DNA from 2 places in the Kribbella sp. WER1 genome. Region 1 is predicted to be linked to the other one. Evidence: riboswitches for the same ligand, from Rfam matches in the RefSeq annotation. Region 1 holds a riboswitch; the other holds the start of a gene.
What was found. A riboswitch is a leader RNA that binds a small molecule or an ion and turns the genes downstream of it on or off. The one in region 1 is predicted to bind glycine.
Positions count from the first base shown of each region.

Region 1 (10,701 bases):
GGACCTGGTGAACAGCGACCCGTACGGCGAGGGCTGGCTGCTCGACATCGACGTCGAGGACGCCGCCGAGGTGACCGCCCTGATGGACGCCGACGCGTACCAGGGCCAGCTCGACCAGGGCTGACCACGGACTGATAGCGTTACCGGACCTCAACTGCTGGTCGAGGGTTGAGGTCCCCTCATCTTGTTCCAGCACGTCACACTGTCAATACGGGGTCTATCGAAGACGTCGCCGGACCGCCGGCGATCGGGAGGATCACAGCATGCCGTTCTGCAACCAGTGCGGGCACGAGAACTCCGAGGGCAGCAGGTTCTGCTCGCAGTGCGGAGCGATGCTGCCTGGCGCGGACCGCCCGGCGGCAGCTCCGGCGTCCCAGCCTGTCCAGCCCGGCCAGCCTGGTGTTACCGACACCGCGATGCTGACCCCGATCGGTGCCGAGCCGGAACCGGAGCAGACCGGTGAGCCGCTGACCGCCGACGACCAGGCCGCCGTCGGTGCGCTGCCGGCCGGGTCCGCCCTGCTGATCGTCCAGCGCGGGCCGAACGCGGGCAGCCGGTTCCTGCTCGACGTCGACGTGGTCACCGCCGGACGGCACCCGGACAGCGACATCTTCCTCGACGACGTGACGGTGTCCCGGCGGCACGCCGAGTTCCGCCGCGACGCGTACGGCGTGAAGGTCCGCGACGTCGGCAGCCTGAACGGTACGTACGTGAACCGGGACCGGATCGACGAGGTCCAGCTGAACAACGGCGACGAGGTCCAGATCGGCAAGTACCGGCTGGTGTACTACGCCAGTGGCCAAGCCTGAGCCGCCTGAGCGGTCTGCCGGCAGCCGCGGCATCGGTGAGGTGCTGCAGCTTCTGCAGGCCGAGTTCGCCGACGTCACGATCTCCAAGATCCGCTTCCTCGAGGCCGAGGGGCTGGTGACGCCGGCCCGGACGGCGTCCGGCTACCGGAAGTTCAGTGCCGCGGACGTCGACCGGCTGCGGTACGTGCTGACCGCGCAACGGGACCAGTACCTGCCGCTGAAGGTGATCAAGGAACATCTCGGCGCGATCGACCGCGGCCTGCAGCCGGCCGCGGCAGGTCCGCCGGTCGCGCCGACGGCGCTGCCGCAGACCCCGGGCCAGCCGGTCGCCGACGACTTCGATGCCGCCGGCACCGAACTCCGGCTGACCCGCGAGGAGCTGCGGGCCGCGGCCGGCGTACCGTCCGGGCTGCTCGACGAGCTCGAGGGGCACGGCCTGGTGGTGGCCACCGGCAACCACTATTCCGGCGACGCGATCGTGATCGCGAAGGTCGCGGCCGAGCTGGCGGCGTACGGGCTGGAGCCGCGGCACCTGCGCGCGTTCCGGACCGCGGCGGACCGGGAGGTCGGCCTGATCGAGCAGGTCACGGGTCCGAAGCGCACCGACCAGACCGCTGAACTGGCGGCGCTCACTGTGCGTCTGCACACAGCACTGGTCCGGTCCCGCCTGCCACGACCCTGACCCTTCCGTCCGGAGTAGGCTGGTGGCGTGCGCGAAGTCGACGTGGTCGGAGTCCGGGTGGAGATGCCCTCGAGTCAGCCGATCGTGCTGCTCCGGGAAGTCGGAGGTGAGCGGTACCTGCCGATCTGGATCGGCGCGGCCGAGGCCAGTGCGATCGCTTTCGCCCAGCAGGGCATGGAGCCGCCCCGGCCGCTGACCCACGACCTGTTCGCGGAGACCATCCGCGTCCTCGGGCACACCCTCAGCCAGGTCCGGATCGTGAACCTGACCGACGGGATCTTCGAGGCGATCCTGGTGTTCGACGACCAGACCGAGATCTCGGCGCGGCCGTCGGACTCGATCGCGATCGCGCTGCGGACCGGGACGCCGGTGTTCTGCACCGAGGAGATCCTGGCTGAGGCCGGGATCCCGGTTCCGGACAGTGAGGCCAACGGTACCGACGAGGTACAGGAGGAAGAGGAGGTCGAGCGGTTCCGGGAGTTCCTGGACCAGGTGACCCCGGAGGACTTCGACAAAAGCTGACCAGCTCAGCACCGAAGCCGGGTGGGATGCGGAGCAGCCCCCGGAGGCTGCGGGGCCGGACAAGAGCGACTTGGTAACGATTCGTACGACGGTCGCGACACGCTCGCGGCTCGACGCGGTTGTCGTTGACCCGGTTAAGGCGGCGGCTTACCGTGAAGAAGTCGTGGGGTGCTGTCACTCCACGGAGATGACTCGTTCCAGTCGGTATCCAGGGAGGCTCAGGCGTGACACGCACCGGGGACACGGATCTGACGCAGTCGGCTTCCGACGCGCACGCCGAGGCAGCCGCTACTGCCGGCGTCCAGGGTCTGCTGTTCGACGACGACCTGCGGCCGATGCCGGAGGATGTCGGATTCCGCGGTCCGACGGCCTGCGCCGCGGCCGGGATCACGTACCGGCAGCTCGACTACTGGGCCCGTACCGGCCTGGTCTCGCCGTCTGTCCGGCCGGCCACCGGCTCCGGGACGCAACGGCTCTACGGCTTCCGCGACGTGCTGTTGCTGAAGGTGATCAAGCGGCTGCTGGACGCCGGGATCTCGCTGCAGCAGATCCGGACCGCGATCGCGCACCTGAGCAAGCGCGGCTTCGACGACCTGACGCAGATCACGCTGATGAGCGACGGCGCGTCGGTGTACATGTGTTCGTCGCCCGACGAGGTCATCGACCTGCTGGCCGGCGGCCAGGGCGTGTTCGGGATCGCGCTCGGCGGGGTCTGGCGTGAGGTCGAGGGCTCGCTGTCCGAGCTGCCGACCGAGCGGGCCGACGGCCACGACGACGAGGACGCTGATGGTCACAGCGGTCACGCCGGCGACGAACTCGCCGCCCGGCGTCGCGCGCGGATGACCGGCTGACATAGCTTTTCCTTGTGCGCCCACTCACTGCTGATTCGCTCCGCGGTGTGTGGGCGACTTTGTTGTTACCGCTGAACGCTGACGACTCGATCGACTGGGGCCGCCTGCAGTCTCAGGCTCAAGTGCTGGGTGAGACTTCGCTGGCCGGCGTGTATGCGCACGGGACGGCGGGGGAGTTCCAGACCCTTACCGAGGACGAGTTCGACCGGGTGAACGACGTACTCGCTGCTGTTGGCAAGCCGTTCCAGATCGGGGCGTCACATCCGTCGGCTCAGGTGCAACTGTCGCGGGTCGAGCGGGCCGCGAAGCTCGCGCCCGGCGCGATCCAGGTGATCGCCCCGGACTGGTTGCCGTTGAACCCCACCGAGATGCTGGACTTCCTGCGCCGAGTGGGTGAGACGGCGGACGGCGTGCCGTTGGTGTTGTACAACCCGCCGCATGCGAAGACAGCTGTCACGCCGGAGCAGCTCTGCGAGCTGGCCGAGGCGGTGCCGAGTCTGATCGGGCTGAAGACGGCCGGTGGTGACAGAGCGTGGTTCGACGCCGCGCTGCGATCGGGGCCGGCGATCTTCGTGCCGGGGCATTTCCTGGCGAGTATGTCGGCACTCGGCGCGCACGGCAGCTACTCGAACGTGGCCGCGCTCTCCCCGAACGGTGCGGTCGCGACCGCACACGACCTGGACGTCGAGCGGCGGATCGCCGAGTTCTTCGCGGCGCACGTCGTACCGCTGCAGCAGGCCGGGCTGTCGAACCCCGCGCTCGACAAGTTCCTCGCCGCGGTCGGCGGCTGGGCGGACGTCGGGACCCGCGTGCGCTGGCCGATGCAGGCCGCGACCGCCGAGCAGGTCGCGGCCGCGCGGCCTGCCGCCCGGGACCTGCTGCCCGAACTCTTCTGAACTGTCCTGGGATTCCTGGTAGCCTCGACACTGCCGTTCACAGCACTCGGGAGAGACCCGTGTCATCGGGCGCCGAAGGGGCAATTCCTCCCCGGAACCTCTCAGGCCCACGGACCGAGTGTCACAGGCGACTCTGGAGCGTTCGCGCGTGACAGAGGGGGAGGCCACCGGCAGCGACAGTCAGCATCGGAGCCTCTAGTGAACGACACCCCTCAGCTGTCCGCGACGTTCGCGGACCGGCACATCGGACCGCGTCCGGACGAGATCACGCGGATGGTCCAGCTCCTCGGGTACGACGACGTCGACGCGCTCGTCGACGCCGCGGTCCCGGCCTCGATCCGCTCCACCGAGGCGCTGCGGCTGCCCGAACCCGCCTCCGAGGTGGACGCGCTCACCGAGCTCCGCCAGCTGGCCGGCCGGAACACGATCGCCACCTCGATGATCGGCCAGGGGTACTACGGCACCTTCACGCCGTCGGTGATCGTCCGCCGCCTGGTCGAGAACCCGGCCTGGTACACCGCGTACACGCCGTACCAGCCGGAGATCTCCCAGGGCCGGCTCGAGGCGCTGCTGAACTTCCAGACCGTGGTCTCCGACCTGACCGGGCTGCCGACCGCGAACGCGTCGCTGCTCGACGAGGGCACCGCGGCCGCCGAGGCGATGACGCTCGCGCATCGCTCCAACAAGAAGAGCAAGTCGGACCGGTTCCTGGTCGACGCGGACACCTTTGCGCAGACGATCGCGGTCGTGAAGACCCGGGCCGAGGCGCTCGGCATCGAGGTCGTGGTCGCGGACACCACCGACGGTCTGCCCGAGGGCGACTTCTTCGGCGTCCTCGTGCAGTACCCGGGCTCGAACGGCGTCGTCCGCGACCTCAAGCCGCTGATCGCCCAGGCCCATGAGCGCGACACGCTCGTCGCCGTTGCGTCCGACCTGCTCGCGCTGACGGTCCTCGAGGCGCCGGGCGAGGCAGGCGCCGACATCGTCATCGGTTCCTCCCAGCGCTTCGGCGTCCCGCTGTTCTACGGCGGCCCGCACGCCGGCTTCATGTCCGTCCGGACCGGGCTCGAGCGGTCGCTGCCCGGCCGCCTGGTCGGTGTGTCCGTCGACGCGGACGGCGCCCCGGCGTACCGGCTGGCGCTGCAGACGCGGGAGCAGCACATCCGCCGCGAGAAGGCCACGTCGAACATCTGTACCGCGCAGGTCCTGCTCGCGGTCGTCGCGTCGATGTACGCCGTCTACCACGGGCCCGAGGGTCTGCGCGCGATCGCGGAGCGGGTGCACGCCTACGCCGGCAAGCTCGCCGCTTCGCTGCGGGCCGACGGTGTCGAGGTCGTGCACGACGACTTCTTCGACACCGTGCTCGCTCGCGTCCCGGGCCGCGCCGCCGACGTGGTGGACGCCGCCCGGCAGAACGGGATCTGGCTGCGGCTGGTCGACGCCGACCACGTCGGGATCTCCTGCGACGAGAAGACCGACGTCGCCACGCTGACCCGGGTCTGCCAGTCGTTCGGCGGCCAGTACGACGACACGCTCGGCGCGGCGGAGGTCGCCGTACCGCGGACCACGGAGTACCTGACGCACCCGGTGTTCAACACGCACCGGTCCGAGACGGCGATGCTGCGGTACCTGCGCAAGCTGTCCGACTACGACTACGCGCTGGACCGCGGGATGATCCCGCTCGGGTCCTGCACGATGAAGCTGAACGCGACCACCGAGATGGAGCCGGTGACCTGGCCGGAGTTCGCGGACCTGCACCCGTTCGCGCCGGTCGAGGACGCGGCCGGCTACGTGAAGCTGATCGGGCAGCTGGAGCGCTGGCTGGCCGAGGTCACCGGGTACGCGAAGGTCTCGATCCAGCCGAACGCCGGCTCGCAGGGGGAACTGGCCGGGCTGCTCGCGATCCGTGGGTACCACCGCGCCCAGGGCTCCGAGGACCGCAACGTCTGCCTGATCCCCGCGTCCGCGCACGGGACCAACGCTGCCTCCGCGGTGATGGCCGGCATGAAGGTGGTCGTTGTCAAGGGCAACGACGACGGCACGATCAACCTCGGCGACCTGCGCGCGAAGGCCGCCGAGCACGCCGATCGGCTGGCCGCGATCATGATCACGTACCCGTCCACGCACGGCGTGTACGAGGAGAGCGTCCGCGAGGTCTGCCAGGTCGTCCACGACCACGGCGGCCAGGTGTACGTCGACGGCGCCAACCTGAACGCCCTGCTCGGGCTCGCGAAGCCGGGCGAGTTCGGCGGCGACGTCAGCCACCTGAACCTGCACAAGACGTTCTGCATCCCGCACGGCGGCGGCGGTCCGGGCGTCGGCCCGGTCGCGGTCGCGGCGCACCTCGCGCCGTACCTGCCGAACCACCCGCTGCTCGACCAGGCCGGCCCGGAGTCCGGCGTTGGCCCGATCAGCGCGGCGCCGTTCGGCTCCGCGGGCGTGCTGGCGATCTCGTGGGCGTACATCCGGATGATGGGTGCGGAGGGCCTGACCGCGGCGACCAAGGCCGCCGTACTGACCGCGAACTACGTGGCGAAGCGGCTCGAGGGCGCGTTCCCGGTGCTCTACACCGGCGAGAACGGGCTGGTCGCGCACGAGTGCATCCTGGATCTGCGCCCGATGACCAAGGAGACCGGCATCTCCGTCGACGACGTCGCGAAGCGGCTGATCGACTACGGTTTCCACGCGCCGACGATGTCGTTCCCGGTGGCCGGCACGCTGATGGTGGAGCCGACGGAATCTGAAGATCTAGGGGAACTGGATCGTTTTTGCGACGCGATGATCGCGATCCGGCACGAGATCGACCGCGTCGCCGCCGACGAGTGGCCGGCCACCGACAACCCGCTGGTGAACGCCCCGCACACCGCCGAGTCGGTGATCAACGACAAGTGGGAGCACGCCTACACTCGCGAGGAGGCCGCGTTCCCCCGCTCGGTGGACCGCACCTCCAAGTACTGGCCACCGGTCCGCCGCATCGACGGCGCCTACGGCGACCGCAACCTCATCTGCTCCTGCCCTTCCCCGGAGGCCTTCGAGTAATGTCCTTGCGTCCCAAGGCCGCATCCGCGTCCTCCGCGCGTGCTGCGCGGCACTCGGCACGGCACCTCGCCGCACTGGAGCAAAGGGCACGATGCTCCGCATCGAACCCTTCACTCCAGCACGCCGATGCACCGCACCGAGCACCTGCTCGCGACTGCGCGGAGGACGCGGATGCGTCCTGATACCGCCGCAGCCCTGTACGCCGAGGTTGCGGTGGCGCAGGGGGAGTCGAAGTTGCCTTCGGTGAATGCGGGGGTGGTGCGGGACGGGGCGTTGGTGTGGACGGGGGCCCGGGGGCGGTTCGCGACGGCGGATGGTGGGTTGCCGGGGGCGGACGTGCAGTACCGGATCGGGTCGATCACCAAGACGTTGACCGCGGTGCTGGTCATGCAGTGCCGGGACGACGGACTGCTGTCGTTGAACGATGCTGTGGGCAAGCACCTGCCGGGGGTCGCGTTCGGGGACCTGACGATCCGGCAGCTGCTGGCGCACAGCGGCGGGATGAACGCGGAGCCCGAAGGTCCCTGGTGGGAGCGGAATCCGGGGGTGTCGTTCGACGAGCTGACCGCGGCGATGAGTGACGCGCACGCGGTCGGGCCGGCGGATCGGCGGCACCACTACTCGAACCTCGGGTACGGGCTGCTCGGCGAGATCGTCGCCCGGCTGCGCGGGGCGTCCTGGCTGGAGCTGGTCCAGCAGCGCGTTCTCGGGCCGCTGGAGATGCGGCGTACGACGTACTTCCCGGAGGCGCCGGCCGCGGACGGGTTCTCGGTGAACCCGTTCAGCGGGCAGCTGGACCCGGAGCCGGCGCACGACTCGCGGGCGATGGCGCCGGCGGGGCAGTTGTGGAGCACGATCGAGGACCTGGCGCGGTACGCCGCGTTCTGGATCGACCCGGTGCACGAGGTGCTCAGCCGGGACTCGGTCGAGGAGATGGCGACGCCGGTCGCGGCGGATCCGCGCGAGGGTCTGACCGCGTCGTACGGGCTCGGGTTGCGGCTGATCGCGGACGACCCGCAGCTGCTGATCGGGCACACCGGGTCGATGCCGGGCTTTCTCGCCGGGCTGTTCGTGGACCGGGCCCGCCGGGTCGGCGCGGTCACGCTCGGCAACGCGACGTACGGGCGGGTGGCGTCGCTGGCGCCGGATCTGATCCGGATCCTGGCGAAGTACGAGCCGCCGGTCACGCAGGAGTGGGTGCCGGAGCCGCCGCTGGCGCAGGGTGCGGAGCTGCTCGGCCACTGGTACTGGGGCAACACGCCGCTGACGATCTCGGTCTGCGGCGGCATCCTGCAGCTGTCCGGCGGGCTGACCACCCGGCTCTCGCCGCTCGGCCCGGACCGCTACCAGGGCCGCGACGGATACCTCGCGGGTGAAACGCTGCACGTCGTCCGCGACGGCGACACGGTCAACCACCTGAACATCGCCACGTTCGTCCTGACCAGGACGCCGTACGGCCGCGACTAGCTGTCAGGAGGCTGTCAGGGCGGTGTCAGCACGCCCCGTGAGGGTGGATGCATGACGAACTCCATCACTCTCACCGACACCGACAAGACCACGCTCGCCGTCGCGGCGCACGGCGCGATCGCGCTCGTCGTCGCCGCGGGCGTCAAGTCCGCCGGGAAGATCGCGGTCGCGGGCTCGCTCGCGCTGGCCTCCGCGACCGGACCGGTCGGGCACGCGCTCGACGAGAAGCAGAAGGGCCTGAAGCTCGACGGCAAAACGACCGCCGAGCTCGCCGACCAGGTGTTCCCGGCGCTGACCGCGGCGATGCACCTGCTCAAGGCCCACGACCAGGCGGCGGCCGACGACTTCCGCAGCACCGTGCTGACCGCGGTTGACGCCGGCGCCCGGGCCGAGCGCGGCGGCACCGGCCCCGCGATGACCGAGATGATCCGCAAGATCACGAACGCCCTCGATGCCTGAGGATCGGCGTTTGTTCTTACCAGCATTCCTCACGGAGGGTAGTGTGTGATCCACCGCATGGAGTAGATCAGGGGTAGATCGCCCGGCTACTACCGGGAGGGCGCAGGTTCGAATCCTGCCTCCATGTCTGAGCGCTGTCCGACGGACGGGGGTTCGGGATGGGGAACACGGCTCGGCTGCGGCACGCGCTGGAGCAGGTGCTGGCGTCCGATGACCCAGCGGTACGGCGGCGCGCCGCGGTGCGGGTGGACGCGTGGCGTGGGGTGCTCGACGAGCTGGCGCCGGGGGAGTCCGACCGGGAGCGGTTGAACCTCTGGTACCTGGGCGACGAGGGCCTCGCGGAGCTCGGGCAGGCGTTGCGGACCGGCTGCTACCGGATCGACGTACCGGAGCAGGGTGCGTTGCTGGTGGTCGCGTGGCTGCTCGAACACGACCACCACGCGGCGGCGCTCGACCTGGTGGCGGAGCTGCGTCCGTTGATGCACCGGCTGCGGTTCACTCCGTCGTTCAGCCCGGCGCCTTCAGGTGCGGTCGTACGCCGGAACACGGTGGACGACGTCCGCGTCCAGTTGCGGCAGGCAACCGTACGGCCGCGGATCGCCGCGATGCGCGAGACGCTCCAGGTGTGGAACCCGCTGTACGACCAGCTGGTCGCGCTCTGGTGCGACACGGTCGACGGCGATCTCCCCGAACTGTCAGACGGCGGCGTCACCGGCGGCTGGCCGTGCCGGGTCTGGCCGGACGACTGGGCGGAGCGGCGCCGGCGGTGGATGGACGACTACAAGCTGGCGACGGAGCTGCACCGGCCGCGGCCGTGGAAGAGCAACTTCACCCGGCTGCGGATGGCGCTGGAGCTGTGCCCCGACGACAGCTCTGCGCTCGACGGACGGGCGGTCGGCTGGATCCGGCGGGCGCTCGCGAACACGATCAGCGCCCACGGCGCGCCGGGATCCGCGGACCGCGAGGCCTTGCGTACGACGCAGCGTGCGGTGGCGGCGCAACCGGCGTACGCGACGCTGGCCCATGTACTGAGCGCGCGGCTCGACGCGTTCCCGCGGACGGGCGGACTCCCCGAGCTGGCGCCGATCGCGGTCCCCGTCGACTGTACGGAGTCACCGGCGGCGTCCGGGGTGGCGATCCCGGACCACCTGCTGGCGAAGGCGGCGCGCGCGCTCGAGGCGCCGATCGGCGAGCTGGTCGAGCGCGGCGTGATCGGCTCCGGCGAGGTGCTGGCCGAGGTACTTCCGCAGGTCACCGCACAGTTGCTGGCGGCAAACATCAGGGACCCGGCGCTGGCGTCGGTGTACGCCCGGACGTACGCGGCCTTCCGGCGGCGATGCCTGCTGCTGAGGGATCTCGAGGAGCAGGTACGCTTCGGCGGCCTGCCGTGGGTCGACGCCGTCGTCCCGTACCGCGACCAGTCCAGCCAGGCGACCCGGGCCGCCGTACAGACGTTGCGCGAGACAACGACCGTGGCACTCGGGGCGTTCCCACAGGCGGTATTGCCGAATCCTCTGGTCCGCGAGTTCGGCGCCCTGGCGGCGCAGGCCGGGCTGCAGCTGCCGTTGGTGGAGGAGGCCGAGCACGACCTGGCGGAGCAGCGTGCAGCGGCGGCCGTCGCGAGCCGCGTCCTCGCCGGCACGTTCTACGCCAGGTACTACGACCTGCCGCCGTCCTGGCCGACCACCGAGTCACGCCTCCGCCGCCGCCGAACGACCTCCGACTTCGCGGACGCCTGCATGCGGCGGGCCGCGGCCGCCCACGGCACCGCGCTGGAGCAGAGCCAGATCCTCACCACGAGCAACCTCGCCGTCCTGATCGACGCCCTCGACCTCGCCGACTGGCTGCACGAAGTCGGCCCCGAACTGGCCGAACGCGCGTTCGCCGCAGCACTCGAACAACCGCAGGCATCGGCATGGCGCCAGGCAATCTTCTACCTGAGCTACTGCGACCCCATGTCGACGTTGAGCAAACTT
Region 1 is NZ_CM135186.1:970,339-981,039, reverse strand. It holds gene gcvH (glycine cleavage system protein GcvH) at 1-124, shown strand, start outside; gene ACXJJ3_RS04860 (FHA domain-containing protein) at 264-809, shown strand; gene ftsR (transcriptional regulator FtsR) at 796-1,491, shown strand; gene ACXJJ3_RS04850 (bifunctional nuclease family protein) at 1,519-2,013, shown strand; gene ACXJJ3_RS04845 (MerR family transcriptional regulator) at 2,238-2,864, shown strand; gene ACXJJ3_RS04840 (dihydrodipicolinate synthase family protein) at 2,879-3,760, shown strand; glycine riboswitch at 3,798-3,887, shown strand; gene gcvP (aminomethyl-transferring glycine dehydrogenase) at 3,959-6,799, shown strand; gene ACXJJ3_RS04830 (serine hydrolase domain-containing protein) at 6,971-8,266, shown strand; gene ACXJJ3_RS04825 (hypothetical protein) at 8,318-8,725, shown strand; tRNA gene ACXJJ3_RS04820 (tRNA-OTHER) at 8,782-8,852, shown strand; gene ACXJJ3_RS04815 (hypothetical protein) at 8,884-10,701, shown strand, end outside.

Region 2 (10,701 bases), 4.3 Mb from region 1:
GTACGCCGGTGCACGGGGCGCCGGTGATCGCGACGACGAGATCGCCGTCGGCGTGGACGGCGAGACCGCCGTACGTCACCTCGACGACGGCCGCACCGGCGACGTTGCCGACCAGCCGGTTCGCCAAGGCGTAAGCCGCGCGGTCACACGCGCCGGAGACCGGGACGCCGAGCGCGGCCTGGCCGGCCCGCCCGCTGTCCTGGATTGTTGCCAACGGCCCCGTTGCGAGAACGGTCAGGCTGCTCATCCACGACCTGCGTCGACGAACCGGACGCGGCGCCCGGGGTACAGCAGTGCCGCGGGTTCCCGCGCCGAGTCGAAGATCCGCACCGACGTACGGCCGATCAGCTGCCAGCCGCCCGGCGACTCGCGCGGGTAGACTCCGCTGAACTCGCCGCCCAGCGCGACGGCACCGGCCGGTACCTTCGTCCGTGGCGACGTCCTGCGCGGGATGTCCCACGCGTCGGTCGAGGTCAGGTAGCCGAACCCGGGCGCGAACCCGGAGAACGCGACCGTCCACTCGCCGGCGGTGTGACGCGTGACCACCTCGTCCGCACCGCAGCCGAGTAACTCGGCGACGTCGTCCAGGTCCTCGCCGTCGTAGACAACCGGGATCTCGATCAGGTCGCCGGTCGTCCGGCGGTCCTGCGCCGGTGTCAGCTTCCGTAGGAACTGTGACAACGAGCCGAGGTCGCCGCGAGTGGTGACGAGAACCGTCCGCGCGGCCGGGACGATGTCGACCACGTCCGGCGGCGGATCCGCGGCCAGTGCCGCGTAGTACCCGAGTACCTCGTCCAGATCGTCGAGCTCCACCAGCAGCGCCTGATGCCCCGACGGCAGAATGCGCATCAGCCCGTGAACGGGCGCAACGGTACGCCCGCTCCCTCCAGCGCGCCACGCACCCGCCGCGCGATCTCGACGGCGCCCGGGGTGTCACCGTGGACGCAGATCGACGCCGCTTCGACGACGAACGTGCCCCCCGCGTGGTCGCGGATCGCCTGGCCGGTCGCCATCGCCGTACAGCGGGCCGCGATCTCGTCGGCGTCGTGCAGCACCGACCCGGTCTCGCGACGTGGGACCAGCGTGCCGGCCGGCGTGTACGCACGGTCCGCGAATGCCTCGTGCACGACGCCCAGGCCGGCCTCGGCGGCCAGCCGTAGCCAGGCGGATCCGGGCAGGCCGAGCACCGGGAGCGTCCGGTCATACTCGGCGACGGCGGTCACCACGGCGGTCGCCTGCTCCAGGTGGTGGCCGATCGTGTTGTACAGCGCTCCGTGTGGCTTCACATAGCGGACCTGGCCGCCCGCGATCCGTGCGAAGGCGTCCAGCGCGCCGAGCTGGTACAGCACCTCGTCGCGCAGCATGTCCGGGTCGATGTCGACGTGCCGCCGCCCGAAACCGGCCTTGTCTGCGTACCCGACGTGCGCGCCGATCGCGACGCCGCGCTCGACTGCCTCGGCGGTCACCCGGCGCATGATCGACGGGTCGCCGGCGTGGAAGCCGCAGGCGACGTTCGCGCTGGTCACGACCTCGAGCAGCGCCGAGTCGTCACCCATCGACCAGGAGCCGAAGCCCTCGCCCAGGTCCGCGTTGAGGTCCATGTGCCCGAGCGTAGGGATTGTTGAACAATCCGGCAAGAGGCTTGTTCCACTTTTCCCCCCCAGCTGGGATGATGCAGAGATGAGAGAGAGGGCATCTGAGAACTCTGCGCCTACTGCGGGGCACTCGGCACGGCATCTCGGCGCACGGGTGCAAAGGCCACGATGCTCCGCATCGAGACCTTCGCCCCCGCACGCCGAGCTACCGCACCGAGCACCTCCTCGCTACGACGCAGAGTCCTCAGATGCCCTCTGAGACCGGCCGCCAGGCCTGGCTGCGGACCGTCGCCGCGGACGTCGCGCGGCTGGACCGGAGCAGCTCGGCGGAGCGCGCTGCCGACATCCTGCGCCGTAGTATCACCGAGGGCGCGCTGCCGCCCGGCGCGCAGCTGTCCGAGGTCGAGCTGACCGAGGTCCTGGAGGTCAGCCGGAATACGCTCCGGGAGGCGTTCCGGCTGCTCACCCACGAGGGGCTGCTGGTCTACAAGCTGCACCGCGGAGTCTTCGTGCCGGAGCTGGACGAGCAGGACGTGATCGACCTGTACCGGCTGCGCCGGGTGCTCGAGGTGGACGTCGTCCGCGGGCTGTCCGCGCGCGACCCGGAGCTGCCCGCAAGCCGGCTGGAGCCGCTGCACGACGACGTCGAGGTGGCCGAGGCCGCCGCCCGCGCGGACCGCTGGCCGGCCGTCGGTACGGCGAACATGCGCTTCCACCAGCACCTGATCGGGCTCGCCGACAGCTCGCGGATGGACGCGATGACCGGCCGGCTGCTCGCCGAACTGCGGCTGCTGTTCCACGTGATCGCCGCCCCGCGCGAGCTGCACGAGCCGTACATCGCGCGCAACCGCGGCCTGCTCGAACTGCTCGAGGCCCGCAAGTACGACGAGGCCACCGCGGACCTGCACGAGTACCTGCTCGACTCCGAACAGGGCATCCTGGCCGCCTTCCGGGATAAGGGCTTGCAAACCCCCGCGGCGACCTGAGTTGATGAGTCATACCGTCAGCAGCAAAGGGGAGCACAGGTCATGACCGAGTCCGACGAGACGCCGAAGTCCTACCGCCCGATCGACGCCAAGGGATTCCGGGACTTCATCTCCCGCGGCTGGGGACCGGTCGACCGGTCGGTGTCCGTACCGGAGGGGCTCGCCGAGGCGGCCGCGGAACACCGGCGGAAGCTCGCCGCGGCGCTGCCGGGCCGCCGGATCGCGCTCGCAGCGGGCCGCGCGCCGGTCCGATCGAACGACACCGACTACCAGTTCCGCGCGGACAGCGACTTCGTCTGGCTGACCGGCTGCCAGGCCGAGGGTGCCGTCCTGGTCATCTCCGGTGACGGCGACGCGACGCTGTACCTGCGCGAGACCGCCGGCCCGGAGGAGGCGGATTTCTTCGCGAACGCGCGCGACGGCGAGCTGTGGATCGGCCCGGTGCCCGGCCTGAAGGACTGGTCGGACGCGCTGCAGATCGCCTGCCGCCCGATCGACGAGTTGCCTGCGGCGGTGCGTGGCGCCGTACCGTTCATGCTGTCGGTGCCTGGGGTGGAGCCGATGCTGGACGCCCTGGTCCGGACGTCGCCGACCGACGGCAACGCGCTGCGGCAGAGCATCGCCGAGCTGCGCCGGATCAAGGACGACTGGGAGCTGGACCAGCTCCGCGAGGCGGTCGCGGCGAGCGTGCTGGCGTTCGGCGACGTCGCGAGCGAGCTGCCGGAGGCGATCCGGGGCGGCGGCGAGCGCTGGCTGCAGGGCACTTTCGACCGGCGCGCGCGGACCGCCGGCAACGGCGTCGGGTACGCCTCGATCGTTGCTGCTGGCAACCACGCGCCGGTACTGCACTGGGTCCGCAACGACGGCCCGGTGAACGAGGGCGACGTGATCCTGCTGGACGCCGGCGTCGAGACCCGGACGCTCTACACCGCCGACGTGACCCGGACCTTCCCGGCCACCGGCGAGTACACCGCGGCGCAGCGGCAGGTGCACGACCTGGTGTACAAGGCGCAGCTCGCGTCGCTGGACGCCGTCAAGGTCGGGGCGCCGTACCGCGCCTTCCAGTACGAGGCGCTGCGGGTGCTGGCCGAGGGGCTGCGCGACTGGGGTCTGCTGGACGCGTCGATCGACGAACTGCTCGGCCCGGACGGCCAGCAGCACCGCCGGTACATCGTCTGCGGGACCGGCCACTACATCGGCCTCGACGTGCACGACTGCGACGCGTCCCGTCCCGAGGCGTACTTCGCCGGCACCATCGAGGCCGGGATGGCGCTCGCGGTCGAGCCGGGCCTGTACTTCCACCCGAACGACGAGACCGTGCCGCCGGAGCTGCGCGGGATCGGGATCCGGATCGAGGACAACGTGGTGGTGCACGAGGACCGGCTGGAGATCCTCACCGAGGACCTGCCGATCACCACCGACGGGCTGGAGCAGTGGACCCGCTCGCACCTCGGGAAGTAATCAAGATTACCGATCACGAACAGTAACGTTCGTCGCTCCCTGCCGATGTACTAGGCGGGGGAGGGCTGAACTCGGCCCGGCGCGTGGCAGTGGGGGGCCGCGATCCACGCGCCCGGCCGAGCCGGCCTCGTACGGGGGTTGGTGGGGGACATGAACCTACGGGTGCGCGTACTGAACTGTGGCAACCGGCATTGGTACGCCGACATCGACGACGCGGACGATCCGCAGCCGGACGACCCGTTCTGGTACGTCGACAACTGCCGGAGCCAGGCGCAGGCGCTGGAAACCGCCTGCTCCGAGCTCCGGCTGCTGGCGAACCGGGTGGGGCACGGGGACGAGCTGGGCCGGGTACTGGAAGCTAGGTCGGCCTGACTGCCGGACAACTGAGCCTCGGCACCCTCTTGTCGATCAGGTAGCCGTCGATTGCGCTCTGCATGCACGGGCTGGTCGTGTAGCTCCCATGTCCCCAGCCCTGGTACGTCAGCAGTACGCCGTGCTGCCCGAGCTGCCGTTGGACGTTCTGGGCCCAGCTATAGCCCGTGGCCGGGTCGTGGACCGCGTTGGCGAGCAGTACCGGTGTCTTGAGCCCGTGTACGTCGAGCACGTGCTGTGGGTTGTTGGCCTGCGGTGCACCGAGACAGATCGACACAGCCATCAGCTGACCCGGGTAGCGCAGGTCCTGGTTGTTGCGCGCCAGCCGCTGCAGGTGTGCGGCGTACTCGCGGTAGTCCCGGACGGGCAGGCTCCAGTCCTGGCAGAAGACGGCCAGCGGGTACTGCCCTGTCTGCGGTTGCTTCGGGGGAGTGCCGCCGGCCTTCAGCAGCGCAGCCAGCCCGGGCCAGTCCGGGCCGTAGAGCCGCTTGAACACGACGAAGCTCAACGTGAACGGATCCGGTGACTTCGCCAATTCCGAGGCCCACAGTGCGTGGATGTCCTGGCCGTGCAGGACGCAGGTGGTCGTCGCGTCACACCACTTCACGAACTCGTCGAACGAGTCCTGTGCCGCCGACGCCTGGTCGTCGAGGAAGGACCGCGTGGTCGGCGAGCTGTGATCGCTCACGCTCTCCAGCACCATCGCGCGCACGCGCCGCGGGTAGGTCTCGGCGTACTGCGCTCCCAGCAGCGTCCCGTACGAGCTGCCGTGGAGCGAGATCGTCGACTCGCCTAGCGCCCGGCGGATCGCGTCGACGTCGCGGACCGTCTGCCAGGTGTCGAGGTGGTCGTACAGCGGACCGGTCCGCGCGCGGCAGTCCGCGGCGAGCCTGCGGTTGTAGCTGATCGTCGTACGGAACTCGGCCTCGCTGGTGATGATCGGTGACGGCTGCTGGTTGAGGAGGTCGACCGAGCACGTCACCGGGTTGCTGCGCGCGACGCCGCGTGGGTCGAAGCTGACGATGTCGAACCTGTCCTGCAGGTCCTTGCTGAACCGCGACATCCCGGTCTTGATCCGATCGACACCGGAATCACCCGGCCCGCCGGGTCCGAACACCAACACCCCGACCCGCTCGCTGGGCACCGCCGCCTTCCTCCGGGCCAGCGCCAGGCCGAAGGTCGGGCCGTTCGGGTTCCGCCAGTCGACAGGTAGTTGCAGGGTCGCGCACTGAGCTCCGTCGGACTGGCAGTCGGTCCACTGCAGGCGTGGACCGGCGGAGGCGGCGGTCGTCAGCCCGGCGGTCGTCACGCCGACCACTACTGCGCCCACCAGGACGCGTCGGATGAATTTCATGCGAACGATCGTTCGGCAATCGCTTGCTGACGGCATCCGGGAGCAGCCCCGCCGACACCCCGAACCGGGCTTGGGGGGCTTGTTAGGGTCGGCGGTGATGAGTACCAAACATGCACAGTGGTTCCGGGCGGTGGCGATCGCGGAAGCGATCTCGTGGACCGGGTTGCTGATCGGAATGCTGTTCAAATACGTGCTGTCCGACAACGAGATCGGGGTCAAGATCTTCGGCCCGATCCACGGCGGCATCTTCGTGGCGTACGTCGTCACCGTGCTCGCCGTCCGCGGCCCGCTGCGCTGGTCATGGCCGGTCACGCTCGCGGCGCTGGCGGCCAGTGTTCCGCCGCTGTTCACCTGGTTCTTCGAGATCTGGGCGGTCCGCACGGGCCGGATTGACGGCGCCCGGCAGACCGCCGTACCGTCCACAACGTCAGTCAACTCAACAGCCGCATGAACCCGTGCGGGAGAGTCCCGGGCACGAGCCGGGCGCCGTAGGAGCAACTCTCCCCAAGAATCTCTCAGGCACCTTCACCGCGCGGGCGAGGCACCTCTGGAAGACCTCCGTCTGACAGAGCGGGGAGGACACCAAACGGTCAACGGCGACCGGAAGGAACCTCCACACGATGGCGATCAGTGTCTTCGACCTGTTCAGTATCGGGATCGGCCCGTCGAGCTCCCACACCGTGGGGCCGATGCGCGCCGCCCGCACCTTCGCACTCGGTCTCGCCGAGGACGGCCTGCTGGCCGCGACGGCACGCGTCGAGGCGCAGCTGTTCGGCTCGCTCGGGGCCACCGGCCACGGGCACGGCAGCAACAAGGCCGTCGTCCTCGGGCTCGAGGGCGAGGACCCCGAGACGATCGTGACGCATTCCGTCGACGCCCGGGTCGAGACGATCCGCGAGCGCGGCCGGCTGCGGCTCGCGGGCGTCCAGGAGATCGCGTTCGACGAGCACCACGACCTGGTGATGCACCGCCGCAAGGCGCTCCCGTACCACCCGAACGGGATGATGTTCGCGGCCCGCGACGACCAGGGCGCGGTCCTGCGGGAACGCACGTACTACTCGGTCGGCGGCGGCTTCGTGGTCGACGAGAACGCCGCGGCGGGGGACCGGATCGTGCCGGACACCACCGCGCTGAAGTACCCGTTCAGTACCGGCGCCGAGCTGCTCGACCGGTGCCGCGAGTCGCAGCTGCCGGTCAGCGAGGTGATGCTCGCGAACGAGCTGGCCTGGCGGACCGAGGACGAGATCCGGGCCGGCCTGCTGCGGATCTGGCAGGTGATGCAGGATTGCGTCCGCGAGGGCTGTGAGACCGAGGGCATCCTGCCCGGCGGGCTGAAGGTGCCGCGCCGCGCGCACGCCCTGCACAAGAAGCTCAGCCAGGACCCGTGGTCGGTCGACCCGCTCAAGGTGATGGACTGGGTGAACCTGTTCGCGCTCGCGGTCAACGAGCAGAACGCGTCCGGCGGCCGGATCGTCACCGCGCCGACGAACGGTGCCGCCGGCATCATTCCCGCGGTGCTGCACTACTACCGGCGGTTCGTGCCCGGGGCAACCGACGACGGCGCGGTCCGGTTCCTGCTCGCGGCCGGTGCGATCGGCGTGCTCTACAAGGAGAACGCGTCGATCTCCGGCGCCGAGGTCGGCTGCCAGGGCGAGGTCGGTTCCGCCTGCTCGATGGCCGCCGCCGGTCTCTGCGAAGTGCTCGGCGGTACGCCGCAACAGGTCGAGAACGCCGCCGAGATCGCGATGGAGCACAACCTCGGGCTGACCTGCGACCCGGTCGGCGGGCTGGTGCAGATCCCGTGCATCGAGCGGAACGCGATGGCGTCGGTGAAGGCGATCAACGCGGCCCGGATGGCCATGCACGGCGACGGCGTCCACGTGGTCACGCTCGACAAGGTGATCAAGACGATGCGCGAGACCGGCCGGGACATGAAGGTCAAGTACAAGGAGACCTCGCGCGGCGGCCTCGCGGTGAACGTCATCGAGTGCTGATCACCACGGCACGGTGCCGAGCACGTTCCGGAACTCCGCGGTCATGGGACCAGCAGTACCAGGCTCGGCCGGATCGCGCGCGGGATACTGGACACCATGGGTGAGCTCGGGAAGACGTTGCACGCCTGGCGGGACCGGGTGACGCCGGCCGACGTCGGGCTGCCGGCCGGCGGGAACCGGCGCGCGCCCGGCCTCCGCCGCGAGGAGCTGGCGTTGCTCGCCGGGCTCTCGGTCGACTACGTCGTACGGCTCGAGCAGGGCCGTTCGGACTCGCCGTCGCCCCAGGTACTGACTGCGCTGGCCCGGGCGCTCCGGCTGTCCGATGCCGAGCGCAACCATCTGTTCGTGCTGGCCGGCGAGGTGGAGCCGTCGCCCGGGCGGATCTCGACGTACATCCCGCCCGGCGTGCAGCGGATCGTGGACCAGCTGGACGGCGCACCGCTGTGCGTGTGCGACGCGGCCTGGACGGTGATCAGCTGGAACCCGATGTTCGCCGCGCTGGCCGGCGATCCGTCGCCGTGGCACGGCCGGCAGCGCAACATCGTCTACCGGCACTTCCTGGCGCCCGGCGACCGGATCGTGCAGACACCGGAGCAGCGGCGGGACTTCCGGATCGCGATGGTCACCGACCTGCGCGCGTCGGTCGCGCGGTACCCGCACGACCCGGATCTGCGCGCGTTGATCGAGGAGCTGCGGGCGGTCCCGGAGTTCGCGGTGTTGTGGGACCAGCCGGTGATCGGGTTCCACCGGTCCGAGCAGAAGGTGATCCGGCATCCGGAGGTCGGCACGTTCGCGATCGACTGCGACGTACTCGCGGTCCCGGGCAGCGACCTGCGGATGGTCGTCTACACCGCGGCGCCGAACACCGAGGCCGCCGAGAAGCTCCGGTTGTTGTCGGTGATCGGCCTGCAGGAGCTGACCCGCTGACGCACCGCATTGCTACGGTCGCGTAATCGGTACCGGAATTCCCGGAAGGTCTCGCTTTGGCGTGGAATTTCTTCGAAGGATTGTTTGAAACGACTGCTGAGCCGATACCCTGCGGGACTTGTGAACGCGATGCCTGCCACGGCTACCCGCCGCCCGCCCTGGCAGCACCCGCGGCGCCGTCAGGTCGCCGCCGGCATCGGCGTCCTGCTGCTCGCGTACGCCGTCCTGTTCGTGATCGCGCTGCTCGGCGGCCCACGGATCGGCGCGTCGTTCCTCCCGCTCCCCGGCGGCGGCCCGGACCCGGCCAGCCCGGTCGCCGGTCTCCAGCCCGGCCAGTCGACGCAGACGGTCACGGTCCCGCACCAGACCCCGTCGACCCCCGCGGCCACCCCGACGGCGACGCCTACCGTCGTACCGACGCAGTTGCCGACCGCAACCACCCCGCCCGGGGCGACGGTGCGGACGGCCGGAAGTACGGTCACGCCTGGTTCCGCTGAGACGCCGACACCGGAGATCGTCGAGTCCACCGGCCCGACGCACCCGCCGGTCACCGAGCGCCCACCGACCGACCCGACCACGACCGCACCGACCGAACCCACAGTTCCCCCGGTACCACCGACGACGGCGACCCCGACCGCCAGCCCGACATCCCCCACCACCCCGCCGACCACCCCGAACGACCCCAACCCACCCGGCAAGATCGGCGGCTTCCTCGGCCGCCTCCTGCACAAGCTCGGGTTGTGATGTGTACGTGTCTTAGGGTTGCTACATGTCGACGAAGCGCACGAACGTCTATGCCGATCCGGAGGATCTGGCGTTGATCAAGGACGCTTCCCGGCGGCGTGGAATCCCGGAGGCCGAGATCATTCGAGAAGGCATCCACCTGGCTGCAATGGCGAACCGGGTCTGGGACGAGCCGCTCGACTGGCCGACCTTCGACGGAACCGGTGAACCGGTGACCAAGGACGAGATCCGCGGCGTGGTTGCCCGGCGTACCGAGTGATCCTCGTCGCCGACACGTCCGGCATCATCGCGGCTTTCGATCGCAACGCGCCGGAAGGTCCCAGTTGCCGGAAGCTTCTGCAGGAGGCCGGGACGGTGGTCCTGTCCCCGCTGGTCCCGGCAGAGGTGGATCATCGCGCGCGCACGGCTCGGCGCGGCGGCGCGATCGACAATTCTTGAACTACTGACTACGCAGGTGCAACGGATGCGTTTTCAGGTGCCGGACATCGGCGCCGAGACGTTGGCGACGGCTCTCACAGTCATTCACCGTTATGCCGATCTCGACCTGGATCTCGCTGACGCGGTCACCGTTGTGCTGGCCGCCGACTATCGCACCGACGTGGTCCTCACCCTCGATCGCCGCGACTTCCGCGCTGTGCGGCCATTGACTCCGCATTCTTCCTTCCGCTTGTTCCCGGACGACCTCTAGTACGCCTCGACCTCGGTTGTGGTGGCGTTGCCGTTTGGGCTGGGTTGGAGGTTGATCTGCCAGCCCTGGTCGGGGGTGAAGGTCTGCGCGAACTTCTTGAACGAGCAGTCCGAGCGGAACTTGCGGCGCTGTGCGTCCCAGTCGGCGCCGCTCTTGAAGTACAGGTGGTAGGTGCCGCCGATCCGGTTCACGGTGGTGGTCTGGGAGGCCCGGATGTAGATCATGAGCTGCGGGCTGCCCGGCGGGCGGCCGTCGTTGACGATCGAGATCGCGACGTCCTTGGCGGTGCCGTTGGTGATCTTCAGCCGGCCGGATCCCTGCGTGCCGCGGCGGACCAGGACCTCGCCGCTCGCCGGGCGCTGCTCCTTCGGCGCCGGGCCCGGGTCGGGCAGCGTCGTACCGAACTTCAGCTTCAGCCGCCGCAGCTCGGCGAGCGCCGTACTCAGGTCGGCCCGCAGTTGTCGCTGGACTCGCTGTGAGGTGAACGCGACCCCGCCGCAGCGCGCATCCTCCTCGGTTTGGTCCAGCGAGCCGGTCAGCCGCGTCGCCGCGACACCGATCCGCTCCTGCAACAGCTGGT
Region 2 is NZ_CM135186.1:5,238,267-5,248,967, forward strand. It holds gene ACXJJ3_RS25465 (5-oxoprolinase subunit C family protein) at 1-247, opposite strand, end outside; gene ACXJJ3_RS25470 (5-oxoprolinase subunit B family protein) at 244-849, opposite strand; gene ACXJJ3_RS25475 (LamB/YcsF family protein) at 849-1,601, opposite strand; gene ACXJJ3_RS25480 (GntR family transcriptional regulator) at 1,844-2,581, shown strand; gene ACXJJ3_RS25485 (aminopeptidase P family protein) at 2,624-4,042, shown strand; gene ACXJJ3_RS25490 (hypothetical protein) at 4,193-4,414, shown strand; gene ACXJJ3_RS25495 (alpha/beta hydrolase) at 4,401-5,768, opposite strand; gene ACXJJ3_RS25500 (DUF3817 domain-containing protein) at 5,866-6,219, shown strand; glycine riboswitch at 6,217-6,309, shown strand; gene ACXJJ3_RS25505 (L-serine ammonia-lyase) at 6,389-7,762, shown strand; gene ACXJJ3_RS25510 (helix-turn-helix transcriptional regulator) at 7,859-8,689, shown strand; gene ACXJJ3_RS25515 (hypothetical protein) at 8,819-9,433, shown strand; gene ACXJJ3_RS25520 (ribbon-helix-helix domain-containing protein) at 9,459-9,692, shown strand; gene ACXJJ3_RS25525 (hypothetical protein) at 9,689-9,871, shown strand; gene ACXJJ3_RS25530 (hypothetical protein) at 9,897-10,121, shown strand; gene ACXJJ3_RS25535 (hypothetical protein) at 10,118-10,701, opposite strand, start outside.
Region 2: it holds a riboswitch for glycine, as region 1 does, so the genes downstream of both, ACXJJ3_RS25505 (L-serine ammonia-lyase) here and gcvP (aminomethyl-transferring glycine dehydrogenase) in region 1, are expected to answer to the same signal.